DNA from 2 places in the Desulfuromonas acetoxidans DSM 684 genome. Region 1 is predicted to be linked to the other one. Evidence: riboswitches for the same ligand, from Rfam matches in the RefSeq annotation. Region 1 holds a riboswitch; the other holds the start of a gene.

The links. Region 1 has a riboswitch for molybdenum cofactor ahead of DACE_RS13850 (aldehyde ferredoxin oxidoreductase family protein). Riboswitches for the same ligand answer to the same signal wherever they lie in the genome.
Region 2: linked by a shared signal. The riboswitch ahead of DACE_RS08805 (aldehyde ferredoxin oxidoreductase family protein) and the one ahead of DACE_RS13850 (aldehyde ferredoxin oxidoreductase family protein) in region 1 are both predicted to bind molybdenum cofactor.

Annotation. Positions count from the first base shown of each region.
Region 1 covers NZ_AAEW02000019.1:25,469-28,890, forward strand. The annotation lists gene DACE_RS13845 (MoaD/ThiS family protein) at 1-74, opposite strand, end outside; gene DACE_RS13850 (aldehyde ferredoxin oxidoreductase family protein) at 191-1,921, opposite strand; molybdenum cofactor riboswitch at 1,955-2,074, opposite strand; gene DACE_RS13855 (FecCD family ABC transporter permease) at 2,448-3,422, opposite strand, start outside.
Region 2 covers NZ_AAEW02000009.1:6,487-9,908, forward strand. The annotation lists gene DACE_RS08805 (aldehyde ferredoxin oxidoreductase family protein) at 1-1,493, opposite strand, end outside; molybdenum cofactor riboswitch at 1,528-1,649, opposite strand; gene DACE_RS08810 (iron-containing alcohol dehydrogenase) at 1,741-2,904, opposite strand.

The DNA.
Region 1 (3,422 bases):
GAAAAGCTGCGTTGTTCTTCCTTGAAACGATCAATGCGAAACTGGGCAAACAGCTTGATGGTTATCGTCATCATGTCGGTCTCCAAAACGAAAAAATCCGGATGTGCCCAAGGAGGGGAGGGCACATCCGGCAAAGAGAGAACAGCAGCTCTCGTATGGGGTCGATCACTTACGCGGGTAAGTGATCAGGTTAAAAGTTCCAAAATTCGTCGATCTCTTCGTCGCTGAAATCCCAGATCGCGTTGTGCGGCGGAACCGGATCGGTCTTGAAAAACTCAGGCAGCCGATCGTCCTTGTTGGTCATGCCGGCATCAAGATTGAACTGATGCTCCAGCTTGAGGACTTTCTTACCCAGCTCGGTGACATCATCACCGGTCAACGCACAACCGAAGCGGGCGTTGATCATGTCGATCAATGCCGGCAGACACTCGGGAATATCCAGTGCCGGGAAGGCAATGAAGATACACATGCCGGTGGAGTCGATGGCGGCGGAGGCGATCTGCAGATTGCGCGACAGCTCAACCTGACCGTCTTTTTTCAGCGGATCAACAAAACCGCCAACATTAAGGATGTTGGTCGCAATGGTATAGCCGGAGGTGTGGTCGGCACCCATGGTGCTGGTGGCATAGGTGATGCCGATCCCCTTAACACTGCGTGGGTCATAGGCGGGAATGGCTTGATTCTTAACCACAGGAACACGGGTGACACCATAAGTGCGGCCAACACAACCGGCACCACCACCGAGGATACGGCCCAGAGGAGTGCCCTTGCCGATCTCTTCGCGCAGCATGCGCAAAATCCCTTCGCCGTCGCCGAACGGCAGGATGCCCGCTTCCATGGCCACACCAAACATGACCACACCTTCGATGGAGTCGATGCCGATGTCGTCCATAATGTTGTCAGCTTCAGCGATCTGATCCAGATTGTCGACGCAGCAGTTGGCACCCATGCCCCAGATGGTCTCGTACTCGAAACCGGAGGTCAGGTAGTTGCCGTCTTTATCATTGTACACCTGGGAGCACTGGATGATGCAGCCTTTATGGCAACCGTGCTTAGGGCTACCACCACGCTCAACAATGGTGTCGTGCATGGTCTCACCGCTGATCTTGTCGTGCGGCTCGAACTGACCATAACGAAAGTTTTTCGTCGGCAGACCACCGGCTTCGTTCAAAATGTTCACCAGGATGTTGGTGCCGTACGTGGGCAGACCTTCGCCACTGACCGGGTGATCCAGCATCGCCTTAGCAAACACGCGGGCGGCTTTTTTGAAGGTGTCGGGGTCCGCGATGGGCACCGCACCGGCACCTTCGGAATCCACGGTCATGAACTTGATTTTTTTCGAACCCATAACCGCACCCATGCCGCCACGACCGTGGCTGCGGATTTTACCGTCAGGGTCTTTCACCGAGATATTAGCGGACGCCATCTTCAGTTCACCGGCAATACCAATGGTGATAACACCGATTTTCTTATCGAATTTTTCCACCATGGCATCAATCACGGCAAAGTTGCCGCTGCCGAGCAGCTCGGACTCTTCAGCGATAGACACGCCGTCTTTGGTGATGTGCAGGCTGTAGAACTTGTCCTCTTTGGGCATGCCCTCGATGATCATCGCCTTGATGCCCATGCGGGCAAATTGCTGAGCGGTAGTGCCACCGGCATTACTCTCTTTGATGCCGCCGGTCAGCGGACTTTTAGCGCCGCAGGACATCCGGCCGGATTGGGCCGCAGCGGTGCCGCTGAGCAGGCCGGGGGCAAAAACCAACTTATTGAACTGGCCAAGGGGATGGCATTCAGGATCAACCTCGGTAGCAACGATGGTTGAAGTCAGAGCACGACCACCGAGGCCGAGCCATGCTTCAGGGACATCTTCAACAGTGGTGGTCAGGTCGGTCATGTTAACGCGAAAAATTTTATCCATGGGTTCTCTCCGTTGTTGCAGGTGAACAATCATCGCTCATGGCGGAAATCTCCTTTCCAAACATGGGGGGCGATACCGTTTCCGGGACCACCTGGCGGCCGGACCACCATGATCACGCTCGTAGGTGGTAGCGGCTCGGAGATTTAAGGGCTGGTCTCAATCGGCGGCCCCTGATCTGGAGTGCGATTGAGAACACCCCCTAAGACCACGAGGTGTCAATAACTCAGCACAGGGCCGTCAAATGAACCAATGCTGGACGAGGTAAAAACGCAAAGACTGTACCAACCACTTTATCAGGGATGTTCGAAGAGGCAATAGTATGGCTAAACTATCGAAATAAGGTATTTTATTCGCAGTAAGGGTGGTTGCGGTGTCGAGTGGGAGAATAGGGAAACTGTGCCGTTCTGAAACAGGTGTTCAGCATGTGAACAGAGGCCGAATGGTATACAAAAAGAGCGTCAAATCCGTTAAAAGAGTCTGTTGAAAACAACCTGAGGTGAGGTAACTCGGTGGTCGTGACAGTCGATCAAAAATAGACGTATTTTTTACGGTCGCGAATAATCAGAAACAGGAAAAACGGACCGCCAAGCAGGGCGGTAAGCACGCCGATGCGCAAGCCGCCACTGCCGACCAGTCGCACCAGACAGTCGGCATAAACCACCAGCGCGCCACCGAGTAGACCGGAGGCCGGTAGCAACAGGCGATTGTCGGAACCCACCAGACTGCGCATCATGTGCGGTGCAATCAGGCCGACAAAACCGATGCCGCCGGCGACAGCCACAGCGCCACCGGTGAGTAAAGCGGAAAACACCAGCAGGATATTGCGCGACCAGTTGACGCGCACGCCGAAATTGCGTGCCTGCTCTTCGCTGATCATCAAAATGTTGAGATCGCGGGCAAAAAGCAGAGAGCCGATAAAGCCGACCACGGCAATGGCCGCAATGATGAGGACATGTTCCCATGAACGGTTGGTCAGATCGCCCATCAACCAACTTACAATCTTGCGGGCCATGTCGTACTGTTCCGTCGACAACACAATCACCACTGAGGTGATGGCAGTAAAAATGGCGTTAAAGGCGATGCCGCCGAGCAGCAACGTGTAGCGTGAGGTTAAACCGCCACTGGTGGCAACAGCCAGTACCACCATCAACGAAAAGAAAGCCATGGTCACCGCCAGCAACGGCACTAGATAAAGGCTGGTGGCCGCCAGACCGAAGTACAGGGCTGTCACTGCACCGAGCGCCGCGCCGGAACTGGTGCCGATAATGCCTGGGCTGGCCATGGGGTTTTTAAACACCCCCTGCATCACCACACCGGCACAGCCGAGTGAAAAGCCAACCAGAACACCACACAGCGTGCGAGGAATGCGACCATACCAGACAATGGTGCCGATGGGGTCAGCCGGGTCAATAGCGCCGCCACCCAGCACATGGCCGATAATGTCACCGATCTGCGACAACGTGATCGACCACGAGCCGATAGACACCGATAGCATCATGCC
Region 2 (3,422 bases), on a different contig from region 1:
TCGGGAATATCCAGCGCCGGGAAGGCAACAAAGATACACATACCGGTGGAATCGATGGCTGCGGTAGCAATCTGCAGATTGCGCGACAGCTCAACCTGACCGTCTTTGCTCAGCGGATCAACAAAACCGCCGACATTGAGAATGTTGGTCGCGATAGTGTAACCGGAAGTGTGGTCTGCGCCCATGGTGCTGGTGGCATAGGTGATGCCGATACCCTTAACACTGCGCGGATCGTAAGCCGGAATACCCTGGTTCTTGACAACAGGAACACGGGTCACGCCGTAGGTACGACCGACATTGCCGGCACCACCACCGAGGATACGACCCAGAGGGGTGCCTTTGCCGATCTCTTCGCGCAGCATGCGCAGAATCCCTTTGCCGTCACCGAACGGCAGGATGCCTGCTTCCATGGCCACACCGAACATAACGACGGTTTCGATGGAATCAACACCGATATCATCCATGATGTTGTCGGCTTCAGCGATCTCGTCGAGGTTTTCAACACAGCAGTTGGCTCCCATGCCCCAGATGGTCTCGTACTCGAAACCGGAGGTGACATAGTTGCCGTCTTTGTCGTTGTATACCTGGGAGCACTGGATGATGCAGCCCTTATGGCAACCGTGCTTGGGGCTACCGCCACGCTCAACGATGGTGTCGTGCATGGTCTCACCACTGATGTTGTCGTGGGCGTCAAACTGGCCATAGGTGAAGTTACGGGTCGGCAGGCCACCGGCTTCGTTGAGGATATTGACCAGAACGTTGGTGCCGTAGGTGGGCAGACCTTCGCCGCTGACCGGGTGGTCGAGCATCGCCTTAGCAAACACGCGGGCGGCTTTTTTGAAGGTGTCGGGGTCCGCGATGGGCACCGCACCGGCACCTTCGGAATCCACGGTCATGAACTTGATTTTTTTCGAACCCATAACAGCACCCATACCGCCACGGCCGTGGCTGCGGATTTTGCCGTCGGGATCTTTAACTGAAATGTTGGCAGACGCCATCTTCAATTCGCCGGGCAGGCCGATGGTCATGACACCGATTTTCTTGTCATATTTTTCCACCATGGCATCGATGACAGCAAAGTTGCCGCTACCGAGCAGCTCGGACTCTTCGGCGATGGTCACGCCGTCTTTGGTGATGTGCAGGCTGTAGAACTTGTCCTCTTTGGGCATGCCCTCAATGATCATCGCCTTGATGCCCATGCGGGCGAATTGCTGGGCGGTGGTGCCGCCGGCATTACTCTCTTTGATGCCGCCGGTCAGCGGACTTTTAGCGCCGCAGGACATACGACCGGATTGGGCCGCAGCGGTACCACTAAGCAGGCCAGGGGCAAAAACGAGTTTGTTTTTTTCTCCCAGAGGATGGCATTCAGGATCAACCTCGGTAGCTACGATGGTTGAGGTCAGGGCACGACCACCGAGACCAGCCCATTCAGCCGGGACGTCTTCAACGGTGGTGGTCAGGTCGGTCATGTTAACGCGGAAAATCTTATCCATGTGTGTCAGGCTCCTTTGCAGTGTCTTAACGTTAAGCGCATGGTAAGAATCTCCTTTCCAAGACTGGGAGGCCACACCGTTTCCAATGCAACCCTGAGGCCTGTCCCCTTAAAGGCAACCTCCGTAGGGGGGGCAGGCTCGGAGATCTTGATAGTACTTAATTGAGAAAATAGGGAGAGGCCGAAGCCTCTCCCATGCTGGTCGTTTCCGACGATAGTCCGTCAGATCAGCCCGTGAGGGCCGGGTGTTACATTGCTGCCTTGTAGATGTCGATCACTTGCTCCAACTTCGCTTTGAGGGGGTTGGTCAGCATGCAGGCATCTTTCTGAGCGTTCTCTGCCATGATCTTCAGATCTTCTTCTTTAACACCCAGCTCGGTCAGACCGGCAGGGATACCAACGTCTGCGGACAGACGACGGATGGCTGCGATGGCAACTTCAGCGGCTTCAACGTCAGACAGGCCGTCGATGTTCTCGCCCATGGCAACAGCGATGTCAGCGAAACGCTTCACGTTGGCAATGGAGTTGAATTCGCAAACAACCGGCAGCAGGACAGCGTTGCAGACACCGTGAGGCAGGTTGTAGAAGCCACCCAGTTGGTGAGCCATGGCGTGAACGTAACCGAGGCTGGCGTTGTTGAATGCCATACCGGCCAGGTACTCAGCGTAAGCCATCTTGTCGCGGGCTTCCATGTTCTCGCCGTTGGCAACAGCTTGACGCAGGTACTCAGCGACCAGCTCGATCGCTTTGATCGCGCAAGCGTCAGTGATCGGAGTAGCGATGGTGGAAACATAAGCCTCAACAGCGTGAGTCAGTGCATCCATACCGGTCGCAGCAGTCAGAGGAGCCGGCTTGCCAACCATCAGAACAGGATCATTGATCGCGATGTTCGGCGTGCAGCGCCAGTCAACAATGGCCATTTTAACGTGGGTGTCCGTGTTGGTGATGATGCAGAAACGGGTCATTTCAGACGCGGTACCTGCAGTGGTGTTGATGGCCAGGAACGGAGGCATGGATTTGGTGGACTGGTTCACACCTTCGAAATCACGAATCTGGCCGCCGTTACCAACAACCAGGCCTACACCTTTACCGCAGTCGTGGGAGCTACCACCACCCAGGGTGATGATGCCGTCACACTTGTTGTCTTCGTAGACTTTAACGCCATCGGCAACGTTCTTATCTGTCGGGTTAGGCTCAGCGCCGTCAAAGATAACAGCTTCCAGACCGGCAGCTTCAACATAACCTTTGATGGTGTCGGCAACGCCCATGGCAGCCAGGCCAGCGTCGGTAACGATGAGCAGCTTGGTAGCGCCCAGTGCTTTTGCTTGATCGCCGGCTTCCTTGGCACAACCTACCCCCATCAAAGATACTGTCGGGATGAAGAAACCGTAAGTTTGATCTGCTAATGCCATTAGTTCTCTCCTTTGTTGCTGTTGTGAATGAGACATAACGTCCGCATGACAGTCTCTCAAATCCGCCCGGCTCCTCCATCGATAGTGATGTGAAATAGATCCGGTAGAATCCCTGCACCAGAACACCTGATTCAGGTACGGACAACGCTACCTCCCCTTAGAGCAACTTGGATGCCACTTTTAAATATTTTTCTAAAAACCTCCGTAATTCAATAGAGTTACATAGTGGAACACCACGTTGTTGTCTACAGAATCGGCAAGTTACGACTTGTCGTCAACGCGACGATTTGATCCAGTTTGGAACACAATGCAACAGCTCGTCACACACGGATCACCAGAATGGAACACCCCACAAATCCTTTTTCATGTGACAAACCCGGAATATCCGGCCTGCCCCGACCGCACCAACCGTTCCCAATTGGCACAGAGCCAGCTCAAGTTCGTGACAATGCGTGCCACTTTGTTACACTTTTATTGCGTTCGTCCTGACACTGAAAAAAGAGGTCCACGGCTCTGGT